DNA from 3 places in the Mesorhizobium sp. CNPSo 4684 genome. Region 2 is predicted to be linked to each of the others. Evidence: predicted binding sites of a transcription regulator. Region 2 holds the regulator's gene; each other region holds the start of a gene.
The links. The regulator LexA, encoded in region 2, represses DNA repair genes until DNA is damaged. The targets are predictions, from matches to a motif close to TGTTCNNNNTGTGTTCNG.
Positions count from the first base shown of each region.

Region 1: a site for LexA is predicted at 3,728-3,745, ahead of AC04SG_RS09350 (ATP-dependent helicase). Genes of this name have one in related genera too.
Region 3: a site for LexA is predicted at 4,486-4,503, ahead of AC04SG_RS22745 (ImuA family protein). Genes of this name have one in related genera too.

Region 1 is NZ_JBWLUX010000008.1:107,889-113,429, forward strand. It holds gene AC04SG_RS09330 (hypothetical protein) at 77-217, shown strand; gene AC04SG_RS09335 (hypothetical protein) at 240-671, shown strand; gene AC04SG_RS09340 (glucose/quinate/shikimate family membrane-bound PQQ-dependent dehydrogenase) at 955-3,267, opposite strand; gene AC04SG_RS09345 (hypothetical protein) at 3,423-3,545, opposite strand; gene AC04SG_RS09350 (ATP-dependent helicase) at 3,786-5,541, shown strand, end outside.
Region 2 is NZ_JBWLUX010000003.1:20,349-25,889, forward strand. It holds gene AC04SG_RS03110 (ComEC/Rec2 family competence protein) at 1-1,550, shown strand, start outside; gene lexA (transcriptional repressor LexA) at 1,557-2,309, opposite strand; gene AC04SG_RS03120 (molybdopterin molybdotransferase MoeA) at 2,427-3,632, opposite strand; gene moaC (cyclic pyranopterin monophosphate synthase MoaC) at 3,632-4,114, opposite strand; gene trpC (indole-3-glycerol phosphate synthase TrpC) at 4,117-4,929, opposite strand; gene trpD (anthranilate phosphoribosyltransferase) at 4,934-5,541, opposite strand, start outside.
Region 3 is NZ_JBWLUX010000026.1:4,928-10,468, reverse strand. It holds gene AC04SG_RS22775 (response regulator) at 1-239, opposite strand, end outside; gene AC04SG_RS22770 (DUF4153 domain-containing protein) at 244-1,779, opposite strand; gene AC04SG_RS22765 (HpcH/HpaI aldolase/citrate lyase family protein) at 2,332-3,207, shown strand; gene AC04SG_RS22760 (DUF1737 domain-containing protein) at 3,272-3,478, shown strand; gene AC04SG_RS22755 (hypothetical protein) at 3,490-3,918, opposite strand; gene AC04SG_RS22750 (metallopeptidase family protein) at 3,926-4,348, opposite strand; gene AC04SG_RS22745 (ImuA family protein) at 4,526-5,541, shown strand, end outside; gene AC04SG_RS22740 (DUF6504 family protein) at 5,502-5,541, shown strand, end outside.

The DNA of each region.
Region 1 (5,541 bases), on a different contig from region 2:
TGGTGCCGCCACAATATCAGGGGAAGTTGATTGTGGCTTCGCCCGTTGTGGCAGCCAGACGAGAAGGAACAACGCCATGACCTTGTCCACTCCGATCCTTTTAAGCGCGCTCGTGGTTGCCGCAGCCGCCTTGCTGGCCCTGCGCTCCGCCGCGTCGGAAGCTGCCAAGCGGATGGTGAAGGTCCGGGTCGACCGGCGCCGTTCGAAAACCCGCTAACTGACAGCCGAGGGGAAATACCATGGACGCCCAGAGCATCGTGACCATCGTCTCGCAGAAAGCCGGCCTCGATCAGGCGGTCACCGAAAAGGTTGTCGGCACCATCTTCTCGGTGCTCGAACATGAAGCCGAAGACACCACCGTCTCCAGCTTCTTTGCCAAGATCCCGGGCGCTGACGCACTCGCCCAGAAATACGACGTCATGGCTGCCGCCCCTGCCGGCGGTGGTGGCTTCCTGTCGTCGCTGCAAGGTGCGCTTGGCGGCGTGCTTGGCGAAAAGACCGGCGCGCTGATCAACGGTGTCGCCGCGCTCAAAGCCTCCGGCCTCGACATGGCGCAGATCCAGAAGGCCGGCACCACGCTGATCCAGCAGGCCGAAGCCGCCGCAGGGCCGCAGCTGACCAACGAAGTGCTCGACTCGGTGCCGAGCCTGAAGGGCCATCTCGGGCTCTGATAGCGCCCGCCAACCAGCGGTCCCGATCATGGCTGCCCAAGGCTGGAGCTGCCCCTCATCGCCCTGCCGGGCACTTCTCCCCGTATAGTGACGGGGAGAAGGAGCCGTCATCGATGATTTCGCCAATCACCAACGTTGCAGGAAGAGAGCCAGCGCCGAAACTGCTCCTTCTCCCCGTCACTATACGGGGAGAAGATGCCGGCAGGCAGATGAGGGGCGGCGCCAGCATTGCCGGAACTCCTATCGATCGGCCGGGCCGAACACACAGATAGAATCCCAGCCCCTACTTCGGCAGCGTGTACGCCATCACATAGTCGCCCGGCTTAGTGCCGACCGAGCCGTGGCCGCCGGCGACGATGACCACGAACTGGCGGCCATCGGCGACGGTGTAGGTCATTGGCGTCGATTGCCCGCCGGCCGGCAGCCTGGCCCGCCAGAGCTGCTTGCCCGATGTCACATCATAGGCGCGCAAATAGTCGTCGACCGCCGCGCCAAGGAAGGCGACGCCGCCGGCGGTGATCATCGGCCCGCCAATGCCGGGAACGCCGACCTTCAGCGGCAGCGGCAACGGCGTCATGTCGTAGACGGTGCCGTTGCGGTGCTTGTAGGCGATCTTGCCGATTCTGAGATCGGCGCCCGCGACATAGCCCCATGGCGGCGCCTGGCATGGCACGCCGAGTGGCGACAGGAACGGCCCCATCACCACTGCGTATGGCGCACCCTCATTGCGGTTGAGCCCCTGTTCGCTGCCGCGACCTTCATCCGGCGGCGGCACCTGGTCGCGCGGAATGAGCTGCGATTTGAAGGCCAGATAGGTCGGCATGCCGAACATCACCTGCCGGACCGGATCGACGGCGACACCACCCCAGTTGAATGTGCCGAAATTGCCGGGATAGATCAGCGACCCCTGCACGGAAGGCGGCGTATAGCGGCCCTCATAGCGCAGGCCCTGGAATTCGATCCGGCAGGCCAACTGGTCGAACATGGTGATGCCCCACATGTCGGCGCCGGTCAGCGGCTTCGGGTTAAAGGACAGATCCGAAACCGGCTGCGTCGGCGAGGTGTGATCACCCTCGACGGCGCCGCCTGGCGCCGGCACTTCCTTGACCGGGATGATCGGTTCGCCGCTGCGCCTGTCGAGCACATAGAGGTCGCCCTGTTTGGTCGGCCCGACCAGCGCCGGCACCAGGCCGGCAGCCGTGGTGATGTCGACCAGCGTCGGCTGCGCCGGCACGTCCATGTCCCAGAGGTCGTGATGCACGGTCTGGCGCACCCAGCGCAATTGTCCGGTGGCAAGATCGAGCGCGGTGATCGAGGAGGAAAACTTTTCGACATTGGCGCTGCGCCCGGCGCCGAGCTGGTCCGGCGTCTGGTTGCCGAGCGGCACGTAGAGAAGGCCGAGCTTCTCGTCGGCGCTCGGTGTCGACCACATATTGGGTGAGTTGTGGGTGTAGGTCTGGCCCGCCGCCAGCGGTGTCGTCTGGTCCGGATTACCGGAATCCCAGTTCCATACAAGCGCGCCGGTGTCGACATCGAAGGCGCGGATGACGCCGGACGGTTCCTCGGTCGAATAATTGTCGTTGACCGCGCCGCCGACGATGATCTTGCCGCCTGATATCAGCGGCGCCGATGTCGAATAGTAGTAGCCCGACTTCGGGTACGGCATGTTGGTCAACAAATTGAGCGTGCCGGCTTCGGCGAACGACGGACAGACCTGGCCATTGGCGGCGTCGAGCGCGATCAGCCGCGCGTCCGAGGTCGGCAGATAGACGCGTGTCGCGCAGGGCTGGCCTGCGGCGATCTTGGCATCGGCGTAGTAGGACACGCCACGGCAGGTCTGGTGCTGGCGGTCCTTGTCGAGCTTGATCTTGGGGTCGAAGCGCCATTTCTCCTTGCCGGTCGCGGCATCGATGGCGATGGCGAAATTGTGCGGCGTGCAGATGTAGAGCGTGTCGCCCACCTTGAGCGGCGTTACCTGATAGGTGGTTTCGCCGACGTCATCCGGACCCTTGACGTCACCGGTCTGGTAGGTCCAGGCCGGCTGCAATTTGGCGACATTGTCCGGCGTGATCTGGTCGAGCGGCGAATAGCGCTGACCATAGGGCGTGCGGCCGTAGAAGTGCCACTCGCCCGGAGGCACGTCGCCGCCGAGATCCGCGGTCGGCGTTACCTTGTCGGCGCTGAGCTCGCCGGCGATGTCCTTGGGATCGGCGGTCATCGAATAGCCGGCCACTGCGAGCGATGCGAGCACGGCCAGGATGAGCGGCGCACGCGCGTCGGGGCCGGTGAGGCCCTGCCTTGCCCACGGCGTCAGCAGCCACAGCGCCAGAAGCACGATGACGCCGCCGCGCGGGCCGAGTTCCCACCAGTCGAAGCCGATTTCCCACACCGCCCAGGCAAGCGTGCAAAGCACGATCGCAGCGTAGAGCCACAGCGCCGTCGACTTGCGCCGGAACAGCAGCCAGGCGGTTATCAGGAAGGCGAGACCGGTGATGACATAATACCAGCTGCCGCCCAGCATCACGAGCCGGACGCCGCCGGCGCCAAGTGCCAGGCCGATGAGGAACAGGATGAGGGAGGTGATGACCACAGCCAAGACGATACTCCTTCGACTGTTGCGCTTTGCGGCGCCTCTCAGGCAGCCGTCCCTGCCCTGTCGCCAGCTTTCTCCCGCAGGCCGCGTGTGTCAAGCTTGGCCTGCCAGCATAGGGTGAGAACAAGGCGGTCCCTTTGACCGCCTTTCGCGACGGCTTAGCGGTGCAGCTCATCCATCAGATTTTGACCGGTCGCGCGCTGGACATGCGCAACGACGATCTCGGTCGGCAGCTGGGCGATCGGGTCGCCCCTGGCGGCCTCTATATCTGCGACCTTCATTCCAGCACTCGACCTCTTCCACCATGATCCGTGGCGCGGCGCGGGATGCCGTCTATGTCGCCGACAAGGTCGGCGAGCGTATGCGGGCAGCAGCCAGGTAGGCCGGGCGAAAGGTTTTGCACAGGCTGTCGGGCGCTGGGGCGATAATATTCGCACGGCGCGTGGGAATCTGGCTTCCAAACCAGAACAAAACGTAGACACTTCTGGTCTTTCGCTGCCGAATCACTACATTCGGGGACGATGTCCGGCTTTTCGGAAGACATGCCTTTCTTTGACGAACCGAGTGCGCGGCCCGCGGGCCCGTCGGGCATAGCCGCGCGCGCCATGGCTGCCCGCAGCGGCCGCAACGAAACGCCTGATTATCTCAGCGGCCTCAACCCCGAGCAGCGGCTGGCGGTGGAAACCACCGAAGGCCCGGTCCTGGTGCTGGCCGGCGCCGGCACAGGCAAGACGCGGGTGCTGACCACCCGCATCGCCCACATTCTCGCAACCGGCCGGGCCTTTCCGTCGCAGATCCTGGCCGTGACCTTCACCAACAAGGCCGCGCGCGAGATGAAGCAGCGCATCGGCATCCTGATCGGTGAAGGCAATGTCGAGGGCATGCCGTGGCTCGGCACCTTCCACTCGATCGGCGTGAAGCTGCTTCGCAGACACGCCGAGCTTGCCGGGCTCAAATCCGATTTCACCATCCTCGACACTGACGATGTCGTGCGCCTGATCAAGCAGCTGATCCAGGCCGAGGGGCTGGACGACAAGCGCTGGCCGGCCAAGCAGTTCGCCCAGATGATCGACGGCTGGAAGAACAAGGGCCAAGGCCCCGCCGATATCGCCGAAGGCGATGCGCGCAGCTTCGCCAACGGCAAGGGCCGTGAGCTCTACAAGGCCTATCAGGAGAGGCTGCAGACGCTGAACGCCTGCGACTTCGGCGATCTGCTCTGCCACCCGATCCGCATCTTCCGCGCCAATCCGGACGTGCTGAAGGACTACCACAAGCGCTTCAAATACATTCTCGTCGACGAGTACCAGGACACCAACACCGCGCAATACATGTGGCTGCGGCTGCTGGCGCAGCGGCCGCAATCCTCCCCCCTCGAGGGGGAGGTGCCCGCGAAGCGGGCAGAGGGGGTCGCCGCAGAAGGCACCACCAGGGCGTCGAGCGCTGCCTCACGGACCCCACCCGACCGGGCTTCGCCCGGCCACCCTCCCCTCAAGGGGGAGGGATCCCAGCGCTCCACCGTGAATATCTGCTGCGTCGGCGACGACGACCAGTCCATCTATGGCTGGCGTGGCGCCGAGGTCGACAACATCCTTCGCTTCGACAAGGATTTTCCGGGCGCCACCATCCTCCGGCTGGAGCGTAACTATCGCTCGACCGCGCATATTCTCGGCACCGCCTCGCACCTCATCGCCCACAATGAGGGTCGCTTCGGCAAGACATTGTTCACCGAGAAGGTCGCCGAGGACGACGAGAAGGTGCATGTCCACGCCGCCTGGGATTCCGAGGAGGAGGCCCGCGCCGTCGGCGAGACCATCGAGGCCTATCAGCGCGCCAAGCACAATCTCAACGACATGGCGATCCTGGTCCGCGCCTCGTTCCAGATGCGCGCCTTCGAAGACCGCTTCATCACGCTCGGCCTCAACTACCGCGTCATTGGCGGCCCGCGTTTCTACGAGCGCATGGAAATCCGCGATGCGCTGGCCTTCTTCCGCGTTGTCGCCAATGGCGGCGACGACCTCGCTTTCGAGCGCATCGTCAATGTGCCGAAGCGCGGCCTCGGCGAAGCCACCATCCGCCAGATTCACGACACGGCGCGTGCACTGCGCATCCCGATGCTGGAAGCGGCCGGCAACCTCGCCGAAAGCGACGAGCTGAAGCCGAAGCCGCGCGCCGCCTTGCGCGAAGTCGCGGCCAATTTCGAGCGCTGGCAGAAGGCGCTGGAAACCACGCCGCACACCGAACTCGCCGAGACCATTCTGGAGGAGAGCGGCTACACCG
Region 2 (5,541 bases):
ACATTGCCGACCATATCAGGGGCAAAATCGGCGGCGCCGAAGGCGAGATTGCCGCGGCGCTCATTGTCGGCGTTCGCGCCGGCATTCCGGACGAGGTCAACGAGGCTATGCGGCGCACCGGCATCTACCACATCATCTCCATTTCGGGCCTGCACATGGCGCTGGTCGCCGGCACCATCATGGCATTGTTGCGCGGCGCCTTCGCGCTGTTTCCCGATTTCTCCTCGCGCCGGCCTGTCAAGAAATATGCCGCCGCCGCGGCGCTTGTTTCCATCGCCGCCTATCTCGTCATTTCAGGCATCGTGGTTGCCGCCGAGCGCAGCTTCATCATGCTGGCGGTCATGCTTGTCGCGGTGCTGTTTGATCGCGCAGCGCTGACCATGCGCAATCTGGCGATCTCGGCCATCGCCGTCATCCTGGTGTCGCCGCATGAGGTTGTCGGCCCGAGTTTCCAGATGTCGTTTGCGGCCACCGCCGCCCTTGTCGGCGCCTATGCCGGCTGGGCCGACTACCGCGCCGACAAGGTGAGAACGCCGCCCGCAAGGCGCTCGTTCGTCGGCTTTCTGTCGCGAAAATTCGTGCTGGCCATGGGCGGCCTCGCCATGACATCGATCATCGCAGGTAGCGCCACTTTGCTGTTTGCCATCTGGCATTTTCAGCGCGTGTCGCCACTCAGCCTGCTCGCAAATCTGGCCGTGATGCCGATTGTGTCGTTGATCGTCATGCCCTTCGCCGTGCTCAGCGCGCTGGCCATGCCGTTCGGCGCCGATGGACCGTTCCTTTATGTCATGGGCAAGGGCTTGGCGGCGATGATCGCCATCTCCGCCTGGATTTCCGAACGTTCGCCGATCGATGCCGTCGGGCTGATCTCTATCCGCTCGGTGCTGCTGGTGGCGGTCGCCCTGGTCATCGCCACCATGGCCACCACCTGGCTGAGGCTGGCGGCCGTGCCTTTCGCGCTGGCCGGCCTGTTGACTGTGCCACAGGTGCGCACGCCCGATGTGCTCATCTCCGAGGATGCGCATCTGGTGGCATTGCCGATTGGTGGCGGCGAACTCGCGCTCAACCGGGAACGCTCCAACGAATTCACCACAGACAACTGGAAACGCGCGCTGAGGGCGGAAACCATAATCCCGCCCGAGATTTTCGAGGCAACGGACACGCGGTTCGATCTAGACCCGCTGGACCTGCCGCCCGGCTCGCCCTTCTATTGCACAGGCAATCTCTGCATTGCCCGGCACCCGGCCGGAGCCATCATCGCGCTGGCAAAAGACCGCAACACAGCGCGGCCAGCCTGCGCCTACGCCAGCCTGATCGTCATCGACGACGCCACCGCCTACAATCCGTGCCGCGACTCGCTGGTGCTGGTCGTGACCAAGAAGCAACTTGCCCGCGATGGCAGTGCCGCCGTCTTCTTCGACCCACAATCGGCCGCGACAGCGCCAATGATCCGTTTCGCCGTCGACAAGCCCTATCGTCCCTGGCACGAGCAACGCCGCTTCTCACGCGAAGCACGCGGTCTGCCGCCTTACAAGCAGCGCGAAAAGTAGCCGGCTCTAGTAACGCCTGATCAGGCCGACCAGCTTGCCCTGCACCTTGACCCGGTCCGGCCCGAAGATGCGGGTTTCGTAGGCCGGGTTGGCGGCTTCCAGCGCGATCGAGGCGCCCTTGCGGCGGAAGCGCTTCAACGTCGCTTCCTCCTCGTCGACCAGCGCCACCACGATCTCGCCGGGGCTCGCCGTATCGGCATTGCGGATGATCACCGTATCGCCGTCGAAAATCCCGGCCTCGATCATCGAGTCACCCTTGACCTCGAGCGCGTAGTGTTCGCCGCCCATGATCATGTCCGGCGGCACCGAGATCGAATGCGTCTGGTGCTGGATGGCGTCGATCGGCACACCGGCGGCGATGCGGCCCATCACCGGGATCGACACCGCGGAAACGGCGTCGTCATTGCCGGCCGACATCGAACGAGACGAGGAGGCCGGCTTGATCTGGCGGCCGATACCGCCTTGCCCCTGACCACCTTGACCGAGACTGCCCTGGATGACGCTTGGCGAGAACTTCTTCGCCGCATTGAGGCCGGGCGCGATCGAGTCGGGCAGCCGCAGCACTTCCAGCGCGCGCGCCCGGTTTGGCAGCCGGCGAATGAAACCACGCTCCTCAAGCGCCGTGATCAGGCGGTGAATGCCGGACTTGGACGCGAGGTCGAGCGCCTCCTTCATCTCGTCGAAAGACGGCGGGATTCCGCTCTCCTTCAGGCGTTCATGGATGAACATCAGAAGTTCATGTTGTTTGCGCGTCAGCATCGCGGCCCCCACGGGTCCTGAAACCAGAATCAGAAAAAACAAACCCAGAACAAACACTATCTGTTCCAGTTGTGTTCCGCAACCTTTTAAAGTTTAATGAATGTGTTGACGTTTTGTTCAGCGTAACATCAGGACGCTGCAGGCGGCACCCGCGGCGGCGGCCGGAGCGAAGGGCTCGCGCACGATCAAGCCGTTGGCGTCGGCCAGCATTCTCAGCATCGAGGAATCCTGGATGCCGAACGGCGTCGCCACCCGTGCGCCGGTTTCTTCGCTCACCACGGCGCGCACATAGTCTTGCCTCAGGTCATTGGCCGGCATCGCGGCGCCAAGCTGCGCCGGGCGGATGTCCTGCCGGTGCGTGCGGCCGCCGAGCTGCGCCAAAAGCGGCTTCAAAAACAGCTGCGAGCAGACCAGGCTCGCCACCGGATTGCCGGGCAGGCCGATGCACCTGATGTCGCCGAGACGCCCGAACATCAGCGGCTTGCCCGGGCGCATGGCGAGCTTCCAGAAATCGAGCTTCATGCCTTCGCCGGTCAGTACATCGTGCACAAGGTCGTGGTCGCCGACCGAGGCGCCGCCGAGCGTGACGATGACGTCGGCCTTTGCCGCGACAGCCTTGCGCACCAGCGCCGCTATCTCGGCCTTGCGATCTGCCGCGATGCCGAGATCAAGCGCTTTGGCGCCGACAGACTGCGCGGCGGCCGCAACGCCGTAAGCGTTGGAGGAGATGATCTGATCCGGACCGGGGTCACGCCCCGGCGGCAGCAATTCGTCGCCGGTGGCGATGATCGCGACCAGAGGCCGGCGCACGACGTTGAGCATCGGATGATTGGCCGACGCCGCAAGCGACAATGCGGCCGGATCGAGCGCGCGACCTTTTTGCAGGAGCAGGTCGCCTTGCGAGAAATCCAGTCCACGGCGGCGGATGTTACGGTCTTTCGCGGTCGGCTCGGTGACCTCGATATGGCCATTGCCAAGGTCGCGGACATTCTCCTGGATGACGATCGTGTCGGCACCTTCGGGCAGAGGCGCGCCGGTGAAAATGCGGACAGCCTCCGCCCTGCCGACCGAGCCGTCAAAGCCGCGTCCGGCCGGCGCCATGCCGATCACCGAAAGCCGCGCCGGGGCGGATGCCACATCCTGCGCCCGCGCCGCATAGCCGTCCATGGCGGACGCGTTGAAAGGCGGCTGAGTGCGCAGCGCCACGACAGGTTCCGCCAGCACCCGGCCGGCCGCATCCGCCAGGGCGATGCTTTCACCCGGCAGCGCCGCAGCGCCTTCCAGCAGGCGCTCCAGCGCCTCGGCCACCGGAACCAGCGCCATCAGGCGCCCGCCTTGTAGTCGCCGGACTTGCCGCCGGTCTTTTCCACCAGCCTTATGCCGGAAATCACCATGGCGCGATCGGCCGCCTTGGCCATGTCGTAAATAGTCAGGCATGCCACCGAGGCCGCGGTCAGCGCTTCCATTTCGACCCCGGTCTTGCCGGTGACGCGGGCGAGCGCGGTGACCCTGAGGCCGGGCAGCGCCGCGTCCGGCTCGATGTCGACCGACACCTTGGTCAACAGCAGGGGATGGCAGAGCGGGATCAACTCATGCGTCTTCTTGGCTGCCATGATGCCGGCGATGCGCGCTGTGCCCAGCACATCGCCCTTCTTGGCGTCGCCGTCGAGGATCATTTTCAGGGTTTCAGGCCGCATCGAGACAAAGCCCTCGGCGACTGCCGTGCGCGTCGTCTCCGCCTTGTCGCCGACATCGACCATGTTGGCCTCGCCCTTGGCGCCGAGATGGGTGAGGGCGGCTGTCATCGTCAGACCGCCTCGGCTGTCGCCTTGCCTGTCAGAAGCAGGCGCGTTGCAGCCGCCACATCCTGCTGCCGCATCAGGCTTTCGCCGACAAGGAAGGTTTCGATGCCGGCCTTTTGCATCCTGAGGCAATCGTCATGGGTGAAAATACCGCTCTCGCTGACCAGCAAGCGGCCGCCCGGCACCATGGACGCCAGCCGCTCGGAGGTTTCAAGACTGGTCTCGAACGTCCTCAGATTGCGGTTGTTGATGCCGATCAGCCGCGACGACAGTTTTACCGCGCGCTGCGTCTCGGCCTCGTCGTGCACCTCGATCAGCGCATCCATGCCGAGTTCGAATGCGGTCGCTTCCAATTCGCTCGCCAAGGCATCGTCGACGCTGGCCATGATGATCAGGATGGCGTCGGCGCCCCAGGCGCGCGCCTCGTAGACCTGGTAGGGATCGAACAGGAAATCCTTGCGCAGCGCGGGCAGCGACACCGCCTTGCGGGCGTTGGTTAGAAATTCCGGCGCGCCCTGGAAGGACGGCGCATCGGTCAGCACCGAAAGACAGGCGGCGCCGCCTTTTTCATAGGCCTGCGCCAGCGTCGGTGGGTCGAAATCGGCACGGATCAACCCTTTGGAAGGGCTCGCCTTCTTGATCTCGGCTATCAGGGCAAAGTTGCCCGATCTGCGCTTCGCCTCGAGCGCCGCGAGAAAGCCGCGCGGCGCGTCGGCATCCTTCGCCTGTGCCTTGATCTCGGCCAGCGGTATCAGCGCCTTTGCCGCCGCGATCTCATCGCGCTTGTAGGCCTCGATCTTGCGCAGAATGTCAGCCACGGCCCTATCCGTTCGAAATCTCGACCAGCCTGTCGAGCACGCCTAGCGCCCGGCCGCTGTCGATGGCTTGTGCCGCCGCCGCCATGCCGTCGGCAAGCGTTGTTGCCTTGCCCGCCACCACCATGCCGGCGCCGGCATTCATCAGCACCGTGTCGCGATAGGCGCCGGCGGCGCCGCCCAGCATGTCGCGCAAAGCCTGGGCATTGTAGGCGGCGTCTCCGCCGCGCAACTCGTCCTTGGTGTGGCGCTGCAAACCGACTGCTTCCGGGGTCAGCGTAAAGTGGCGGATCTCGCCACCGGCCAGTTCGGCAACCTGCGTTTCGCCGGTGGTGGTGATTTCGTCATAGCCGTCGCCATGGACGACCCAGGCATGCTCTGTACCCAGCGCCTTCAATGTCTCGGCCACCGGCACGATCCATTCCGGCAAGAACACGCCGACCATCTGGCGGCTTACGCCGGCCGGATTGGACAGCGGTCCGAGCAGGTTGAAGATGGTGCGGGTGCCGAGCTCGACGCGCGTCGGGCCGACATGCTTCATCGCCGGATGATGCGCCGGCGCGAACATGAAGCCGACGCCCGCTTCATGGATGCAGCGGCCGATCGTCTCCGGCG
Region 3 (5,541 bases), on a different contig from region 2:
GACAGGAACAGCACCGGCACGTCCGAGCGTTGCCTGAGCCGCCGGCAGACCTCCAGCCCGTCCATCTCCGGCATGCCGATGTCGAGCACGACGAGATCGGGCTCGCGGCGTTCGATCGCCTGCAGGGCGGCCGCGCCGTCAGACACACCTTGAGTCTTCATCCCTGCCTTCTCCAGCGCAAAGCAGATGATCTCGCGTATGTGCGGATCGTCGTCGGCGACCAGGATCTGATGCGGCATGAATCTAGCGGTCCGGCACTGAAGGTTGCGAGGGTTGGGTAGGTTGCTGAGGTGGAGGAAGCACGAGCGGGCCTCTTTTGTCGAGAACCTGCACGAGCCTCCAGGCGCGAAAGCTCCAGGTGCGCCACTTCTTCTGTTCGGCGATATAGTCGTCGGCCGTCTGCAGGTCGGCCATCCAGGTGGTCAGATGTCCGGTCTGATGCATGTAATAGCGGTCCAGTGCCGGCAGGGCGACGGCGCCGAATGAGCGCAGATACTCGGCATCGAGCGGGGTGCCGGAGCCAGACATTTCAAGCGAGTGGTCGACATTGAAGTTGGCGATCATTGCGGCGAAGTTGATGAAGCAGCAGGCATAAAGCGTCGCCGATAACGTCAGAAGATTGGCAGAGGACAGCCATTCGTTGGATTTTCTGAGAGCAATGCGGGCGATGATCAGCGCAAGCCCTGATGCCACCAGCCCCATCCAGACGAAAGCGGCGATGCGCCAGTAGGTCAGCGCATAAACGCCGATATAGAGGTCGAGCCGCAGGATTGACGAGATGACCAGCACGATGTTCTGCGCCACCCAGGCATAGACCAGCCGGCGGATCAACGGATCGCCTGATGTTTCGCTGCCCGGCCGCAGCGCCGCCAGCACGAAGCCGGCCGCCAGCAGCGCGGTGGCGATCAGCGGATAGGCGCCGCGATGCGCATAGGCGGCATAGCTCATGCCATCGGGAAGGGCGACCCCACCCCAGAGATAGGCGGCGTCGAGCCCGGTCTGCAGCGCAAACAGGGCGTTGAAGACGATCAGCGCGCGCAGAATCGCGCCCTTGCCGAAGACGATATCCTCGACGACATGCCGCTCCGGTTTGGCCGCCGGCTGGGCGCCGGCAAGGTTCTGCCTCGGCCGCGGGATAAGACGCCGAAAGCGCGGCAGACGTGGCCGCAGCAAGGCCCAGACGCAGGCGAGCACGACCAGCCAGAAGGCAATCCGCGCCAGCTGAATGAGATCGAGGAGCTTCATCAGGTCGATCAGCGACAGCCAGTAGTCGATGACCGGATTGGCGGCGCCGAACAGCGTCAGGAAGACGGCGCCCAGCGTCAGCGGCATCACCCAGACCGCGATGGACGCGAACCGGATCCGGCGCCGGCCGAAGCGACGCGCCGTCTTGCGCCAGCGGATGAAATCCCGGATCAACCGCAGTGGCACCGCCAGCAGGAACAGCGCGATCTGGCCGGCAATGCGGGCGATGCGGTGTTGCAACCGCCCGGCCAGCGACAATGCAAACACCACCATGGCCACGAGCGCAACCGAAACCGACAGCGCACTGACATTTTCAGCCAGCGGCAGCAGCGCGACCAACAGGCAGCCCGGCTTGAACCACGGCATTGGGGAATTAAGGGCAGCGGGATGCACGGCAACAACCGCGCCGGCAGTCACGATGGCGAACAAAAGGACGGTGATGCCGATGGGCTGGGCGTAAAAGAAAAAATCCGCCAGCGCGACGAGCAGGACGGCAATGCCGAAACGGCTGCAAAAGCTGACGAACGATGTCATGCGCGGACTTTCCTGGTGGGCTGGATCCGGCCGACGGGCGGATGCTTGGGTATAAAAGGGAGCAGGCTTGCCTCCGGGCGATGGCGGGCCTCCGGCCGCGGCGGATCGACCAACCACCAGCTTTCGCTGCGCAGCCGGTAAGGCAGGGACCAACGGTGGATGTTTCGTTGTTGCATGCCGCTGTTATGGTGGGCGTGCGTGGATACGGCAGGGCGGACGCGAGGAGGATTTCCGCAATCGTGTGCAGTTTTTGTGCAGGGCGGAATGGACGCGCTTCGAGCCTGGTTTTCAGGCGTTTGTGCTGCCCCTCATCTGCCTGCCGGCATCTTCTCCCCGTTAACGGGGAGGGGCTGGTCGCAACGGCGGCGCTCTTCTTTGTAACGCTGGAGATTGGCGAAATCGCCGATGGCAGCGCCCCCTCGCCCCGTTTACGGGGAGAGGATGCCGGCAGGCAGGTGAGGGGCGGCGCCAGCTTTGGCTGTTGGCTCGCAGACCAGCCGAAGCGATGGTTCAGTACTTGCCTCACCCGCCTGTAGCCGGCATAGATCGAGCATGGAATCCTACCGCCCGCGCCGCTCTGTACTCTACGTCCCCGCCTCCAACGACAAGGCGCTGGCCAAGATGGCGACGCTTACCTGCGATGCCGTGATCATCGACCTCGAAGACGCCGTTGCTCCCGCCGACAAGGTCGCGGCGCGTGAAAAACTGGCGGCTATTTTCGCCGGCCGGCCGGAGCGGCGCTGCGAGATGATCGTGCGCGTCAACGCGCTGTCCAGCGAATGGGGCAACGACGATTTGCTGGCCGCGGCGAAATTCGGGCCCGACGGCATCTTGCTGTCCAAGGTCGCCACGCCGCGCGACATCCTCGAAGTCGGCGACGTGCTCGACGATAATTTTGCCCCCGATAGCGTCAAACTCTGGGCGATGATCGAGACGCCCAAGGCCATGCTCAACATCGGCGCCATTGCCGAACTCGGCCGCGACCCGGCCTCGCGCCTCAATTGTTTCGTTGCCGGAACGAACGATCTGGTCAAGGAGACCGGCATTCTGGCCACGCCCGACCGGCGCTACCTCGTACCATGGCTGATGCAAATGGTGCTGGCTGCCCGCGCCGGCGGCATCGACATGCTGGACGGCGTCTCCAACGATTTTCGCGACCTCGATGCTTTTGCGCGCGAGTGCACGGAAGCCGCCGCCATGGGGTTCGACGGCAAGACGCTGATCCACCCGGCCCAGATCGAAGCCGCCAACCGCGCCTTTGCACCGGCGCCAGATGCCCTGGCCGAGGCGCGCGCGGTGAAAGATGCCTTCGCCTTGCCGGAAAATGCCGGCAAGGGCGTGATTGCGCTGAACGGCAGGATGGTCGAGCGGCTGCATCTGGCGCAGGCCGAAAAACTGCTGGCGAAGGCCGCCGCCATCGGCGCATGATTGCCTAAGCCGGCTTTGAAAAAGATCCCGCCCGACAAGACAAACTCACGACAGGACTTGAATCATGAGACTCTACCGCTTTTTATCCGCGCCCGACGATTCAACCTTTTGCCACAAGGTCACCGCGGCGCTGAACAAGGGCTGGCACCTCTACGGCTCGCCGACTTACGCCTACGACAAGAAGACCAAATCGATGCGCTGTGGCCAGTCGGTGGTGAAGGATATCGACGGCCAGGAATACGGGCCGGATACGAAGCTGAGCGACTGGTAGGCACCTACCGGTTACGGCAGCTTTTCCCAAGCGGCTCTGATTTCGTTGAGCCTCGCGTCTGCGCGGCCGTCAATGTCATCGCAGCTGAAATAGAGGATCGATAGTGCTGCAAGGAGGCCGGGATAACCGGAGACGGAATCCATCCTCGTGAGAACTTCAGGAACCGGCAGCCACTTGCGTTCGATCATAGCGATCGCACCTTCCGCTGTCATAGGTTCCACCGGGTGGTCGAATTCGGAGAGCCAAAGGTCGACCAGAGCTAACAGAGTGGCAGGCTCGACGGCGACACTTGCGGGCAGGTTGGAAAGCTCACCGAGTGCTATGAACGCAGCATTCGGCGAAATCCATATGGCAATTTTGATCAGCTCCCGGCCCAGCGAAACGTCGTGATACGGCCAGTTGCAATCGATGCGGTCGGCAAATTCTGCTTCCGTCATCATCTCAGTACTATTCGGCCGCCTCTTCAATCTTCTCCATATCATCGTCCGACAGGCCGAAATGGTGGCCGATCTCGTGGATCAGCACGTGGGTGACGATGTCGCCCAGCGTCTCTTCGTTCTCGGCCCAGTAGTCGAGGATGGCGCGGCGGTAGAGGGTGATGCGGTTCGGGCCTTCGCCGGTCTGCGGATTCCAACGCTCGGCAATGCCGCGGCCCTCGAACAGGCCAAGCAGGTCGAACGGCGTCTCCAGCGACAGATCGTCCATGATCTCGTCGGTCGGGAACTCGGCGATCACGATGACGATCTCGCCGGTCAGCTTGCGAAAATCGTCCGGCAGATGCGCGTACGCCTCCAGCGCCAGAAACTCCATTTCCTCGATCGAGGGCGAGAGTTCGTCGTGCCAGGTGCGGGTCTTGTAGATGCGGGCCATGCGTTGTCCTTTGATCCCGGCATATAGGCTTTCGCACCGGACTCGGCAATGAAGCGGCAATTTCATGACGTCAATGGCCATAGAGGAATAAATTCCTTCTGACTCCGCTTGACTCTTGGGGCACCCTCTGGAATTATAGGAACATAACAGGAACAATTGTGAGAGAAACTGACCGTCATGGCGACATCAGCCGTGGCGCGGGAGACTGTTTTTGCCCTGCGCCGCCAGATCGCGAAGATCGAGGGAACGCTGCCCGAGCGCCTGGCCGCGACGGCTGGCGAGCGGCCTCGCGCGCGTGCTGACGGCGATGCCGGCGGGCCAGAATCCGATATCGCACCGGACATCACCATCATCCGGCGCGGCCTTGCCGTCGCGTCACCGGATGCCTTCCTGCCCACCGGCGTTGAACGCCTCGATGCCACACTCAGCGGCGGCCTGCCGAAAGCCGCCCTCACCGAGATCCATGGCCTCGAGACCCGCAATGCCGGGGTGGTCGCCGGCTTTGTGCTGTCGCTGGTCAGCCTGATCCTCAGGGGGCAGAGATTGCCCGTGCTGTGGATTGGCACGTCGGAGATTTTTCGCGAGGCCGGCTTTCCCTATGCCAGGGGATTGCAGGGCATGTTCGGCATCGCGCCGGAGCAATTGCTGTTTTCCGAGGCGGCGAAACTCACCGATGCGCTGTGGGTGGCCGAGGAAGCCGCGAAGATGACCGCGCTGGCCGCAATCATCCTCGAAATCCGCGGCAGCCCGCAGCGGCTCGACCTCACCGCGACGCGCCGGCTGCACGCTCGCGCGCAAAGCGCCGGCCGGCCGGTGTTTCTGCTGCGCCAGGCCGGCGAGGCCGAGCCAACGGCGGCACCCGTACGCCTTATCGTGTCGGCCGCAGCGGCTGCAAGCCGCCGGACCATCGCCGGGCCGCTTGCCGGCTCGATCGGCCGCCCCGCCTTCACCGTCAGCATCGGCAAGAGCCGTAGCGCTCTGCCCGGACAATTCACACTGGAGTGGAACCCCGATGAACACAGTTTCGAAGAAAGACGGGAAGAACGGCCAGAGAATTCTGTCGCTGTGGTTTCCGCATCTCGGGGCAGAGCGGATCCTGCGCCAGCGCCTGGGACGGTCGTGGCGTTCCCGGCCGTCGGATCATTTGCCTCTGGTGATCAGCCATCGCGACCGCAGCGCCCAGCGCATATCGG